DNA from 2 places in the Caloranaerobacter longqiensis genome. Region 1 is predicted to be linked to the other one. Evidence: riboswitches for the same ligand, from Rfam matches in the RefSeq annotation. Region 1 holds a riboswitch; the other holds the start of a gene.
What was found. A riboswitch is a leader RNA that binds a small molecule or an ion and turns the genes downstream of it on or off. The one in region 1 is predicted to bind FMN.
Positions count from the first base shown of each region.

Region 1 (7,417 bases):
GTAGGGCTAGTAACATAGTCTTTAACATCAAGTCCTTTAGCTATTGACTGTGTTAATGTTGTTTTTCCCGCTCCTAAATCACCATTTAAACATAAAATATCCCCACTCTTTAAAAGTTTTCCTAATTTGTATCCAAAAGAATAAGTTTCTTCAGGACTGTTTGTTTTTATTTTTACCATGATTTCATCCTTCCTATATTCATTTTTTCATCTTATATATAAATTGTGCAATTCTGTTTAATCCTTCTGTTAACACATCTGTACTACATGCATAAGAAATCCTTATATAATCATCCATTCCAAAAGCTATACCGGGTACAACTGCCACTTTACTTTCTTCAAGTAATCTATCTGCGAAATAAACCGAGAAACTTCCATCATAATCCATATTTTGCTTTAATTGAGAAATATCGATAAACAAGTAAAAAGCTCCTTCAGGATAAATAAATGATAACGGTTTTATTTTATTTAACATTGAAACTACCCTATCTCTGCGACTCTTATAAATCTTAACCATCTCTTTTATTTCTTCTTCACAATAAGATAATGCTCCAAATGCTGCCCATTGTGATATTGTTGAAGGATGAGAAACTAAATGCCCTTGTATAGTAGAAATAGCTTTGGCTATTTCTCTATTAGAAGCTGAATATCCTACTCTCCATCCAGTCATAGAAGCTGATTTAGAAAATCCATTTATAGTTATTGTTATATCTTTAGCTTCATTAGAAATAGCAGCAATACTCTTATAGTCGTCAATATAACGTATCTTTTCATATATTTCATCTGAAATTATATATATATTATTCTCTAAACAAAATTCAACTATTGGAATTAACTCTTTTTCTCTGTATATGCTTCCAACTGGATTTGATGGATTAGAAATTATCATCGCCTTTGTCTTTGGACTTACAGCTTCTTTCAATTCTTCAACTGCAATTTTGAAATTATTAGATTTATCTGTTTCTACAAATACGGGCTTCCCTCCTACCAATTTAACCATTTCAGGATAACTTACCCAATATGGTTTAGGTATAATCACTTCGTCCCCTTCATCCAACAAAGCTAATAATGAATTAGTTATAGAATGTTTAGCTCCACTAGACACCACTATCTCATCAACTTCATAATAAATTCCATTTTCAATCCAAAGTTTGTTTTGAATAACTTTTTTCAGCTCATTCAACCCTGAAACCAAGTCATATTTTGTTTTGTTATTATGTATAGCTTTAATCGCTTCTTCTTTAGCTTTATCTGGAGTAAAAAAATCTGGTTCTCCAATGCTTAAATTAATTATATCTAAACCTTCTTCTCTAAGTTTTTTTATCTTACTGCTTATACCAATTGTAAATGATGGAGTTATATTGTTTAACCTTTTAGATAGCATCTATTTCCTCTCCTTTATATTGTTCTTTATCACTATATTTTTATTATAATCCATAGGAAATTATATTCCATATTAAATTGAAGATAAATTCAAATATAATTTCCGTGATGGATTTCAATAAAATCTACCTTATAAAATTTTTATTTAAAAAGATTTTATTATAATCCATAGGAAATTATATTCCTATTAATTTTAATGATAATTTCAAATATAATTTCCGTAATGGATTTCAATAAAATCTACCTTATAAAATTTTTATTTAAAAAGATTTTATTATAATCCATAGGAAATTATATTCCTATTAATTTTAATGATAATTTCAAATATAATTTCCGTAATGGATTTCAATAAAATAACAAAAAAAACAGGGGCGGTTGGATACAACAGAACCGTCCCCGTATTTCCTTATCTGTGTAAGATTGGTGATATTTTCTTATACAATACAATTGTAATCAGTGATACAATTATTCCCTTTAATAAATTAAAAGGAACTATTGCAAATAAGATAAAGGTTTTGTAATCAGCAACAAATTTATTAACTTTAGCACCCATTTCAACAAAAGCATCTACCGGAGCACCAAATAATTTTGCATAAAACGGTATTAAAAAATAATAATTTGATAAAGAAGCTACAAGCGTCATCATTACAGTGCCTATAATCATACCTAAAATTGCATTTTTAAACGTTTTGTTCTTAAAATAGATATAACCTGCAGTATAAACTAATACACTTCCTACTAAGAAATTTGCTAACTCCCCAACGCCCATGGTCGAAGTTCCTTTAATTACAAGATGAAGTATATTTTTAACAAACTCAATTATAACTCCAGCTATAGGACCTAATGCAAAAGCTCCTATTAAAGCAGGTATATCACTTAAATCAATCTTTAAAAACTCTGGTGTAAACCATAAAGGTACTTCAATATACATAATAAGAAATGCAAGTACTGATAAAACAGATATTTTGGTAAGCATTCTAGTGTTAAATCTTTCTTTTAGTGTTAACATGATACCCCTCCATCTATTTTTTTGTTTTATGGGAGAGGATTAGGAAATTAAAAGCTCCTGAAGACAATCTTCAGGAGCTTACATACATAAAACTATACTAATCTTCTCCCATCCAGACTTTAACTGTCGGCCCTGGAATTTCACCAGGTCAACTGCAATGCAGCTCGCGGGCTATACCGCCGGTCGGGAATTTCACCCTGCCCTGAAGACTAGAAAAAAATAAATATTCTATTATTAACTCCATTATCGCATTATTACTTACTTTTGTCAAGACAATAAATTAACCTTTCGTTATTCGACTGACAAAAAGCCAACATCGAACAACCAGTACCAAGTATCTTACATCTAATTTTACATTTTACATTTTCAATTTTAAATTTTATTTTTATAAACCACCTTACCATCAATTATTGTTACATATACTTTACAATCAACATCTCTTAATGGATGGCCATCAAATATAACGATATCAGCATCCTTGCCTACTTCAATACTTCCAACTCTATCATCTATTCCTAATATTTCAGCAGCATTGATAGTTATAGCTTTAAATGCCTCCATTTCATCCATACCAGCTTTTACAGCAAGTCCAGCACAAAGAGGTAAATATTGTAATGGTATTACCGGTGAATCTGTCATTATTGCAACCTTAACTCCAGCTTTCTGTAATATACCAGGTGTTTCAAAAGTCAAGTTTTTAAGCTCAAATTTACTTCTATTGGTTAAGCTTGGACCAACTATAGCGCATTTTCCTTCTTTTACCAAATGTTCTGCGATTAAGTGTCCTTCAGTACAATGGTCTAAAGTTATATCTACATCAAATTCCTTAGCTATCCTTATGGCAGTTAGTATATCATCTGCTCTATGAGCATGAGCCTTAAGTGGTATTTCTTTTCTAATTACCTTTGCCATAGCTTCCATTTTTATATCAAATTCAGGCATTTTTGATTCATCTTCTTTAGCTTTTTCTAATTTTTCAACATACCTTTTAGCTTTAAAAAGTGTTTCCCTAAGTTTTGCTGCAGTTGCCATTCTTGTAATTGGAGATTTCTTTTGACTATGATAAACTCTCTTAGGATTTTCTCCAAAAGCTATTTTCATAGCTAAAGGTTCTTTTACAATCATATCATCTATTCTATCTCCATATGTCTTTATAGCCGCAAATTGTCCTCCAACTACATTGGCACTACCTGGACCTGTCGCTACACATGTAACGCCACCTTCATATGCCTCTTTAAATGTCCTATCCATAGGGTTTATACCATCAATAGCTCTCAAATGTGGAGTTATTGGATCAACCCACTCATTACCATCATCTCCTTCAAAACCTATACCATCTTCCCATAATCCTAAATGACAATGCGCATCAATTAATCCTGGAGTTACAAGTCTCCCATTAGCATCAATTATTTCAACATCTAATGGTACAACTATGTCTTTACCTACTTCCTTAATCTTTCCATTTTCGATTAAAATACTTCCATTTTCAATTATTTCTCCAGTCATAGTCAAAATTTTACCATTTTTAATTAATAACATTTTCTTTTCCCCCCAATTCTTTCTTTTTATCAATTACACTTCTTACAGCTTTGATAACCTCCTTAATTGTACAAGGCTTATGTATTATATATTCTATTTCACTTAAATCTTGTCCATCTAAGTCATTTGGCCATCCTGTCATTAGGATAACTTTCAAATCCTTTTTAACACTTTTTATTTGCCTAGAAAGCCTAATACCATTCATCTTCGGCATAGCTAGATCACAAATTATTATATCATATTCCTTTCTAGACAATCTCTTTAAAACATTATTACTATTAGTTTCAATATCAGATTCTATTCCAATTATCCTAAGCATTTTTTTTAAAGAATAAGCTACATAGGCCTTATCATCTACAATTAGCACATTTAGCCCGTTAAATTTTGGTAAAATATTATCATCATCAGCATATCTTCCCCCTTTCTGATATCTATTAAATGAAATAATAAATTTTGTTCCTACTCCAACTTTACTCTCTACTTCTATACTCCCATTATAGCTGGCTATTATATTTTTAGCTATGCTTAAACCTAAACCTGTTCCTCTAGACTCTTTTGTACTAAAAAACGGTTCGAAAATTCTATCTTTAAATTCATCTGGTATTCCACATCCTGTATCCTCAATACAAATATAAACCTTATCCCCTCTGTCATAAGTTTTTACTGTTAACTTACCCCCATTTTCCATAGAATCTATAGCATTCAATATTATATTAAGAATTACCTCTCTTATCTCGTGAACATCACAATATATATAACTGTTTGAGTTTAACTCTTTCACTAAAGTAAATTCTCTTCCTTTTACATCATAGATATTATTCCATTTAGGTCTTGCCATATCTATAGAAGTTTCTACAATACTATTAAGGAGTATTGCCTTCTTGTTAGAACTTGCTTTTTTTCTCGTGATCTTCTGTATTTTGTTGACTATCGCCTTGCCATCAAGAGCAGAATTATATATTATTTCAAGATTTTTCTTTATATTTTCATCTTGTACTTGATATAAAAGTAGCTGAGATAAACCTATAATAGTGGTCAATATATTATTAAAATCGTGTGCTATTCCTCCAGCAAGTTCCCCCAATATCTTAAGTTTTTCAGCTCTCAGCAAATCTTCCTGATGTTTCTCTATTTGTTTTTGCTTATTCAACAAAGCTAGTATTGTATTGCCAATTGCTTTCAGGAATGACATATGATAATGGAAGTGCTGTCTACTGTTATAAGAGGCTAGTATAAGAAATGCAATAGGATTGTTTTCATCTTTACCTATAGGTATCTCAACTAATGACTTTATACCAAGTTCATTCATTAATCTAGCATTGTAACAAATTTCCAATTCGCTGTCATCATAGACTTTTATTCCTTGTCTAAATTTTTCTCGAAGTCCGTTTTTATTTAAAGTTCGAGTAGTAATATATTTATCAATTTCATAAGGCAAATTGTACTTTATTATAAACTCTAAATTAAATTCAGTATCTAAATATGTAAAAATCACTCCAAAGTCGGCATTTACTACTTTACAAATTTTTTCTAATACTGTTTCCAATAGATGTCTGCTATTATGTTTATATGAAATATCCAAAATTAGTTCATTTAATAATTCAAGTTTCTTATTTTCTTTATATAATTCAACTTTATCTAAGTACAAAATTCTTAAATATTTGTAAAAAAGTTCTATCTCGCTAGGACTATTTATTCGAAATACACTTACACTGTCATTATTCATTATAATAAAAACATCATGAAGAGGAACTAAACGATAAAAATATTCTTCAGTAAAATTATCAATTAAATATTCCTTTATAATCATAATCCCCTTCTCTTGAGCAAGTTTTTTAATTTGTTTGTGATATTCATGTAGTACATCTAAATTTGTTTTATCATTATAAAAATCATCTCTAATTCCATGTATTACTATTTTTTTATACCCCTTTTTATAGCAATTATCAATTAAGTTCTCATAAAATTTGACTATATTTTCCACTCGGAGTAGTCCGCCTTTAAAATATTTTTTCTGAGCAGAGATAAATATGAGTTGTCCCTTTTTTACTAATTCATCTATTGCCAAACCTAATTTTTCTAACTTCTCTTTTTCTGCATGTAATTGATTAATAAAATTATATACATATATGAAACAACCATCATTCTCAATAATCTGTAAAATAAGACTTTTCAGATAATTTTTTTTAGAATTCAGTATACTTGAACTTAAAATACCACAAAAAGCCCCCCTAATATACTTTATATCTACCTCATTGTACAAAACGACTACCCCCTTGAATTGAAAAAATGAAAACTTTTTGTGTAGATTCTACAAAATTACAAAAATCCCTCTTTTTTTGTTGTAAAAATATTAAAGAAAATAGATTATAATAGAGTCGTATATTTTTTATCAATTATGTCTTTAGAAAATTTAATAAATTATATTAGATAATTAAAGTAGAAAACAAATGATTAAACCCAATATCGAAGTTTACTTTGTATAAATTTACAATATTTAATGTTTAAAATGAACTAGCTAAGGGTAGTTAGTATTATATATAAAAGATTATGAAAGGATGATTACTTATGTTGAAAAATATTAAAATTAAGGTTTTAATTGTTTCTTTAATTTTAGTTTTAAGTTTAACAGCGTGTTCTAACTATGATTCGCCCCAGGAAAATTCATCTAATCAAACAAGTAAATCTTCAAATGTAAGTTCTACAAAATCCGAAGAATGGGGATCAATGGCTGTAAAACTCCGTGACTCTTTTACATTAGAAGAAATGCTTGTTTATGCAATACAAGATGAATATCTTGCAAGAGCTGAATATGAGGAAGTAATAAATAAGTTTGGAGAAAATAGACCCTTTACAAGTATAATAAAAGCTGAAGAAACTCATATAAAACTTTTAACTCCTTTATTTGAAAAATACAATATACCCATTCCAACTGACAGGGCAAAAGATTACGTTGTAGTTCCTGAAACCTTTGAAGAAGTTTTAAAAATAGGTGTTAAGGCTGAAATCGACAATATTGCTATGTATGAAAAGTTTTTAAAACAAAAAGATTTGCCTGAAGATATAAAAGATGTTTTTATGAAATTAAAAAATGCATCTGAAAATCATTTAAAAGCCTTTCAAAATAGTTTGTCAAATCAATAATTTAAAATTCATAAAAAAGAATCCTAATAATTTAGGATTCTTTCTTAATTGCTTAACTATAAATGTTTTTACATCTCGTTTCCTTGACAAATAGTATACTTATAACAGCAATTATGGAAGATGCCAAACATATTAAAAACGCTCTATTATATGAAGCTACTGTATATACTTTAACTCCCTCAACTAGTTTACCAGTCCAATTTTTATCTAGTACATAACCAATAAGAGGCTGTATAATTGCCGCAAAAAGGAAACCACCCATGTTTACTGTTCCAGTAGATATTCCTGCATAGCTAGGATTATTTACTTCTTTAGAACATGCCCAAGATAGCACAAAACCTGA
Region 1 is NZ_JBFWFX010000001.1:372,370-379,786, forward strand. It holds gene tsaE (tRNA (adenosine(37)-N6)-threonylcarbamoyltransferase complex ATPase subunit type 1 TsaE) at 1-179, opposite strand, end outside; gene AB4Y15_RS01920 (pyridoxal phosphate-dependent aminotransferase) at 199-1,383, opposite strand; gene AB4Y15_RS01925 (ECF transporter S component) at 1,789-2,391, opposite strand; FMN riboswitch at 2,488-2,605, opposite strand; gene AB4Y15_RS01930 (amidohydrolase) at 2,764-3,930, opposite strand; gene AB4Y15_RS01935 (ATP-binding protein) at 3,917-6,193, opposite strand; gene AB4Y15_RS01940 (DUF2202 domain-containing protein) at 6,499-7,074, shown strand; gene AB4Y15_RS01945 (MFS transporter) at 7,127-7,417, opposite strand, start outside.

Region 2 (7,417 bases), 270 kb from region 1:
TCTCGGCCCTCTTATTACAGTCTCTGTCTCAGGTTCAGCTAAACCTCTTATAGGCCATCCACGAGATGATACGATTATAATCTTTTGATATCTATTTATAAGCAGTATTGTTTCACCTGCTAGTACATTGTCTATTGCCTCATTTAAAGTTTCTACTTCTTTTAATTCTGTAATTGCAATGTTCCCCTTTTTAACTAATTCATATAAATTGTTCTTAACGCTATTAGGATTAGGTTCTAACCCTCTAGCCTGATGCATAAGAGATTCTAATACATAATCGCTTACTAGCATCTTATCAGTAAGACCATCTACATATACAATTGCAAATTTAAAATTTTGTCTTTCCCCAACTGTAAATTCTCTATAAACTATATCATCACAATCCTTCAATATCTCTTTTATCTTTTTTAAATTTATGTCTATATCTTTTGATATAGATATGCTGTTTTCTCGTTTAGAATCTTCTTTTTTATTTCTTTTCTTAAGTGGCATTTAGCTCCTCCTTATAAAATCTTAAGTAAAGAGTAAAATAGTGGCCCTCCAATTATATATATAATTCCTATTATTTTTGCTAAATTCGATTCTTTCATATTCCCCTTAGCTCTTAGATGCATTCCATCGACAAAATATGTAAATAAACCTATAAACACTATTAAAAAAACCATATATAAGCTACATATCTCTTTAAATTCATTTATTACTGACTTTATTAAATCCAAAATATCACCTCTTGTTTTCACATTTTTGCTAAATATAATATTTGCAATAATATATAATGTTATACAAAAAAAATCCTCATAAAATGAGGATTATAACCCAAAATACTCTTTAATAGATTTTCTTGCAACATTAACCATTAGTTCTATTTCTTCATCATTTATTACATAAGGGGGCATAAAATATATAACATTTCCTAGAGGCCTTAATAAAACTCCGTATTTTAAAGCTATTCTATAAATTTTATATCCAACTCTTTCTCTCCAGTCAAAACTCTCTTTTGTATCTTTATCTTTTACAAGTTCTATAGCCCCTATCATTCCGATTTTTCTAAATTCACCTACATACGGGATATCTAGCAAAAGCTCTTTAACCTTTTCATTAATAAGTTCTGATTTAATCTTATTTTTCTCTATAATACTTTCTTCTTCAAATATGTTTAATGTTTCACAAGCTACAGCACAACTTATCGGATTTCCCGTATAACTATGACTGTGCAGGAATGCTTTTAAAGTAGTATATTCATCATAAAATGCCTCGTATATCTTATCAGTCATAAGTGTAAGTGATAAAGGTAAATATCCAGCCGTTAATCCCTTCGATAAACACATAATATCTGGCGAAATACCTGCATGTTCACAAGCGAACATCTTCCCTGTTCTTCCAAATCCAACAGCTATTTCATCAGCTATAAGATGAATATCATACTCATCACATATTTTTCTAAGTTTTTTTAAATAAACAGGAGAATATATTTTCATTCCTGCAGCCCCTTGAACCATAGGTTCGATTACAACACCAGCTATTTCTTCATGATGTTTGACAATAGTTTTTTCCATATGTTCAAAACATTCCGCACTACAAGTTTCTCTAGATAAATTATATTTACACCTATAACAATCTGGTCCTTCAACTTTAAAAGTATTTAATAATAATGGTTTGTAAATCTTGCTATACAAATCTATATTACCAACAGATAAAGCTCCTAGAGTTTCTCCGTGATAAGCATTAGTTATAGCAGCAAATTTAGTCTTTTTAATCTTTCCTATTTGCTGAAAATACTGAAAACTTAATTTTAATGCTACTTCTATAGCAGATGAACCATTATCGGCAAAAAAGACTTTATTCAAACCTTCTGGAGTTATATTTACTATCCTTTCTGCTAATTCAATTGCAGGTTTGTGTGAGAAATTTGCAAAAATAACATGTTCTAATTTCTCAATTTGATTCTTAATAGCTTTATTTATCCTTTTATTATTATGTCCGAAAAGATTTACCCACCAAGATGATATAGCATCTAAATAGCGATTTCCTTCAATATCATATAAAAATACTCCTTCTCCCCTTTCTATAACTATAGGAGGGAAATCTTCATAATCTTTCATTTGAGAACAAGGATGCCATATGTACCTTAAATCTTTGATTTGCATTGAATTCATTTTAATACCCCTTTTCGTTAAATAAACTTAATATTCTATCTGCATCTATTTTCTTTTCAAATTCAGATTTTAAACTTTCAAAATTATTGCTATTAAAATCAAAATCCTTTATGTTATCTATTACTGCTAAGATTTCCTTTTTAGTTATATTTTTTATTGTTTCAATATTGTCCCTCTCATGTATTTTGCCTGTATATCTGTTTATAATAATTCCTTTAATATCTAAGCCTATACTTTCTGCAAATTTTACAGTTAAAACCGTATGATTTATTGTCCCTACATCTGCCCTCGAAACTATTATAATCGGAAGATTTAAATCTTTTATCAAATCATATATAAAGTACCTATTTTCTATTATAGGTACAATTATGCCACCACTACCTTCAGCGATTATGTATTCATATTTTTGTGATAATTTTCTATATGTATCTAATATCTTTTTTTTGCTAATCTCTATTCCCTCTATCTTTGCTGCAAGATGAGGAGATACTGGTATCTTTAGACAGTAAGGATTCATTAAATTTTCATCTTCTTCTAAATTACATACTTTTTTAACTAATACAGTATCACCTGAAATAAGTCTACCATTTTCGATAATACCACCGCTTTGCACGGCCTTAAAACTGCATGCATTTATTCCATTTTTTCTCAAAATATATACTAACCCTGCAGTAATAACAGATTTTCCTACATCAGTATCAGTTCCTACGATAAATAATCCTTTCCCCAATTTTAATACCCCTTTCCTATATCTAAACCTTCTTGTATTATCATTTTTTTATCTTCTTCAATATTGCTTCCTATTGTAGTTAAATAATCTCCTACTAATGCAGCATTTACTCCTGCTCTAAAACCTATATTTTGTTTGTTTTTTAAAGCCATTCTTCCACCAGCATATCTTATATAGCCATCTGGTATTATATATCTATACAGAGCCATTGTCTTTAGTATTTCAAAAGGCGACAGTATTTCTTTATTTTCTAAAGGTGTTCCCTTGATTGGACTTAATACATTTATTGGAATCGATTTTACTCCTAGATTTCTAATTTCAAATGCCATTTTTATTCTATCTTCTTTGCTTTCCCCCATACCTATTATCCCGCCACAACAGATTTTAAGCCCTGCTTTCATCGCATTTTTAATACTCTCTATTCTCTCTTCATATGAATGAGTTGTACAAATCTCTTTATAATATTCTCTGCTCGTTTCTATGTTATGATGATACATTGATACTCCCGCTTCTTTCAGCTTTAAAGCCTGTTCATAGCTTATAATTCCAAGAGAAGCACATAGTTTCAAACTAGTATCTTTAACCAATCTTCTATAAATATCTAATATTTTTTCAAAATCTTTACCTTTAATGCCTTTACCACTAGTTACAAGTGAAAATCTGTGAGCACCAGCTTTCTCCATTTCTTTTGCTCTTTTTAAAATCTTATCATAATCTAATAATCCGTATTCCATAACTCCAGTATTATAATAAACAGATTGAGCACAAAATTTACAATCTTCAGAACATCTTCCAGATTTTACGTTCATTATAGTACATAAATCAACTTTTCTACCTGCAAACTTTTCTCTTATTGCATTCGCACCTTTGAATAATATCTCTAATGTTTCAATATCTTTTTCATCTATATTAACAATTTCTACTGCTTCATCATAGTAAATCTGACCACCATTTAAAATTCTTTCAATAATGTTAGATATAATTTCTTTCATAACTTATTCCCCTTTTCTTATATTCTAGTTATATACCCTAATTTTTTCAAAATAGGTATTACCTTTACTGAAGTAAATGCTACTAAAGCACTAAGCAGTAAATCTGGCACTATATATAGAGCAAAACCTGCATATATAGCCTGTCCAAATGTCATAGTCTTTCCTAAATAGTAATTTACAATTAAATATAGATATGGAACTCCAATACCATAAACAATCATAAGTCCAGTAACTACGATTATAAAATATTTTATAAATGTAATCTCTTTAAGATTTTCTGTAAGCTTACCAATTACATATGCACATAATATGAATCCTATCAAATATCCAAAAGTAGGCTGAAAAATATAAGAAATACCTCCTCCTTTTGTAAATATAGGAACTCCTGCTAAACCTATTCCTACATATAGAAGTTGAGAAATTAAACCTAATCTCGAACCTAAAAGTGTACCAGCATAGGCACAAAAAAGAAATTGGAGCGTAAAAGGTACTATAGGAGTAGGAATTCTAATAAAAGCACCTATTGCCGTTAATGCTGCAAATAAAGACACTAAAATCATATTGCGTATTTTTATTCTCATGACTATGCCTCCTTTTCTTTAATGTATATAACTGTAAATATAATAATATAAACCAAAACATATTGTCAACCTTTTTATTTTTTATGGTTGACATTTTAATTTGATATAAATTAAAAAAACTTGATTTTAAAATCTAATAATGATATGCTTTATTTAAACAATTAAATATAAAGAATATATATTTCCTTCAGGGCAGGGTGAAATTCCCGACCGGCGGTATAGCCCGCGAGCCGCAATAGCGGTTGATCTGGTGAAATTCCAGAGCCGACAGTATAGTCTGGATGGGAGAAGGAAATGTTGCAAAATGTTCTATATTTTCTGAAATTTTATGCCCTGAAGTTAAAACTTCAGGGCTTTATTTTTTATGTATGGGGGGTGATTGATAATGGATATAAAATACATGAAAAGAGCATTAGAATTAGCAGAAAAAGGAGCTGGCTTTGTAAATCCTAATCCAATGGTAGGCTGCGTCATTGTTAAGAATGGCAGTATTATAGGTGAGGGCTATCATAAATACTTTGGCGGAAATCATGCAGAAGTTGAAGCTTTGAATTCAGTTGTTGAAAATCCAGAAAATTCAATCATGTATGTAACTTTAGAACCATGTTCTCATTTTGGAAAAACTCCTCCCTGTGTTAACAGAATAATAAACAGCGGTATTAAAAAAGTTATTATAGCAACATTAGATCCTAATCCTTTAGTTTCTGGTAAAGGTGTAGAGATACTTAAAAATAATGGAATTGAAGTAGAAATAGGAATACTAGAAAATGAAGCAAGAAAACTTAACGAAATCTTTATAAAATATATTACAACTAAAGTTCCTTTCTGCCTCATGAAAACTGCAATGACTCTAGATGGAAAAATAGCTACAAAGTTTTCTGATTCTAAATGGATTACTGGTAAAACTTCCAGGCAGTACGTTCATAAATTAAGGCACAGATACAGTGCCATAATGGTAGGAATAAATACAATCATAGTTGATAATCCTCAACTTACAGTAAGGTTAAAGAATTTTAAAGGGAAAAACCCTGTAAGAGTTATTGTAGACAGCAGGTGCAGAATACCTTTAGACGCAAAAGTAGTTAAAGATGTATCTAATGCAAGAACTATAGTAGCCACCACCGTTTTAGCTGATAAGAGCAAAACAAAAAAACTTAAAGAGCTAGGGGTAGAAGTCCTGACCACACCAACTATAAACGGCAGAGTGGACTTAAATTATCTTATGAAAAAGCTGGGTGAAATGGGTATAGACAGCATTCTTCTAGAAGGTGGAGGAACTCTCAATTACTCTGCTTTAAAATCTAATATAGTTGATAAAATAAACTTCTTTATAGCACCTAAAATAATCGGAGGTCATCTATCCAAAACTCCTGTTGACGGAGATGGTATTCCATTTGTAAAAGACTCTTTTTACATAGATAATATTACAATTCATAAGTTAGATGAAGATATTATGATAGAAGGATATATACGAAATAAAGAAGGTGATTAACTTGTTTACTGGTCTTGTTGAAGAGGTAGGTATAGTTAAATCGATTTTAAAAGGAACTAAATCTGTGAAAATAGTTATAAAAGCAAAGAAAGTATTAGAAGATATAAAGATTGGAGATAGTATTAGCACAAACGGAGTATGTTTAACTGTTACAGATTTTACTGATAATACATTCAGCGTAGATGTCATGCCTGAAACTATGAAAAGAAGCAATTTAAAAAATCTAGTGCCAGGAAGTAAAGTTAATTTAGAAAGAGCATTAAGATTAGGTGACAGATTAGGAGGACATTTGGTAAGTGGCCATATCGATGGAACAGGTAAAATACTGTCATTCGATAAAGAAGATAATGCAGTATGGGTTACTATAAAACCTCCTGAAGAATTGTTGAAATATATCATCTATAAAGGCTCTATCGCTATTGACGGGATTAGCTTAACAGTAGCTTACATTGATAATAAAGTATTTAAAGTATCTATAATCCCCCATACTAAAAAGGTTACAACGCTTATAGAAAAATCTTTAGGTGATGAAGTCAATCTAGAATGCGATATGATAGGAAAATATGTTGAAAAGCTATTAATTCACAATAAAAAGGAAGAGGATGACAAAGATATAGATATAAAGTTCTTAAAAGAACATGGATTTATATAAAGAGGTGATAAATTTGTTTAAATTCAATACTATAGAAGAAGCTATAGTAGATATAAAGCAGGGCAAAATGATTATCGTAGTAGATGATGAAAACAGAGAAAACGAAGGCGACCTCGTAATGGCTGCAGAAAAAGTTACACCAGAAGCAGTTAATTTCATGGCAAAATACGGCAGAGGTCTTATCTGCATGCCTATAATTTCTGAAAGACTTAAAGCACTTGATATACCTCAGATGGTCAGCGAAAATACTGACTCACATTCAACTGCCTTTACGATATCAATAGATGCTAAAGAAACTAAAACTGGTATTTCAGCTTTTGAAAGAGCTCTTACTATAAAAAAAGTTTTAGATAAAAACGCTAAACCTCAAGATTTTAAAAGACCAGGTCATGTATTCCCTCTCGAAGCAAGACAAGGTGGAGTTTTAAAAAGAGCTGGACATACGGAAGCTGCAGTAGACCTTGCAAGACTTGCTAATTTATATCCAGCAGGTGTAATTTGTGAAATTATGAATGATGACGGTAGTATGGCAAGACTTCCACAACTTATGGAATTTGCAAAAAAACATAATCTCAAAATAATTACTATAGCAGATTTAATAGCCTATAGAAGAAAAAACGAAATTTTAATAGAAAAAGTTGCAGAAGCTGATATGCCTACAAAATATGGAGAATTCAAAATAATTGGATACCAGAATAAATTAAACGACGAACATCATGTAGCTTTAGTAAAAGGCAATATAGCTGGAGATGAACCTGTACTTGTAAGAATTCATTCTGAATGCCTTACTGGTGATACTTTTGGTTCAATGAGA
Region 2 is NZ_JBFWFX010000001.1:106,526-113,942, reverse strand. It holds gene AB4Y15_RS00650 (spore germination protein) at 1-492, opposite strand, end outside; gene AB4Y15_RS00645 (CLC_0170 family protein) at 504-719, opposite strand; gene bioA (adenosylmethionine--8-amino-7-oxononanoate transaminase) at 810-2,156, opposite strand; gene bioD (dethiobiotin synthase) at 2,158-2,886, opposite strand; gene bioB (biotin synthase BioB) at 2,889-3,878, opposite strand; gene AB4Y15_RS00625 (biotin transporter BioY) at 3,896-4,459, opposite strand; FMN riboswitch at 4,639-4,756, shown strand; gene ribD (bifunctional diaminohydroxyphosphoribosylaminopyrimidine deaminase/5-amino-6-(5-phosphoribosylamino)uracil reductase RibD) at 4,845-5,951, shown strand; gene AB4Y15_RS00615 (riboflavin synthase) at 5,944-6,603, shown strand; gene AB4Y15_RS00610 (bifunctional 3,4-dihydroxy-2-butanone-4-phosphate synthase/GTP cyclohydrolase II) at 6,617-7,417, shown strand, end outside.
Region 2: it holds a riboswitch for FMN, as region 1 does, so the genes downstream of both, ribD (bifunctional diaminohydroxyphosphoribosylaminopyrimidine deaminase/5-amino-6-(5-phosphoribosylamino)uracil reductase RibD) here and AB4Y15_RS01925 (ECF transporter S component) in region 1, are expected to answer to the same signal.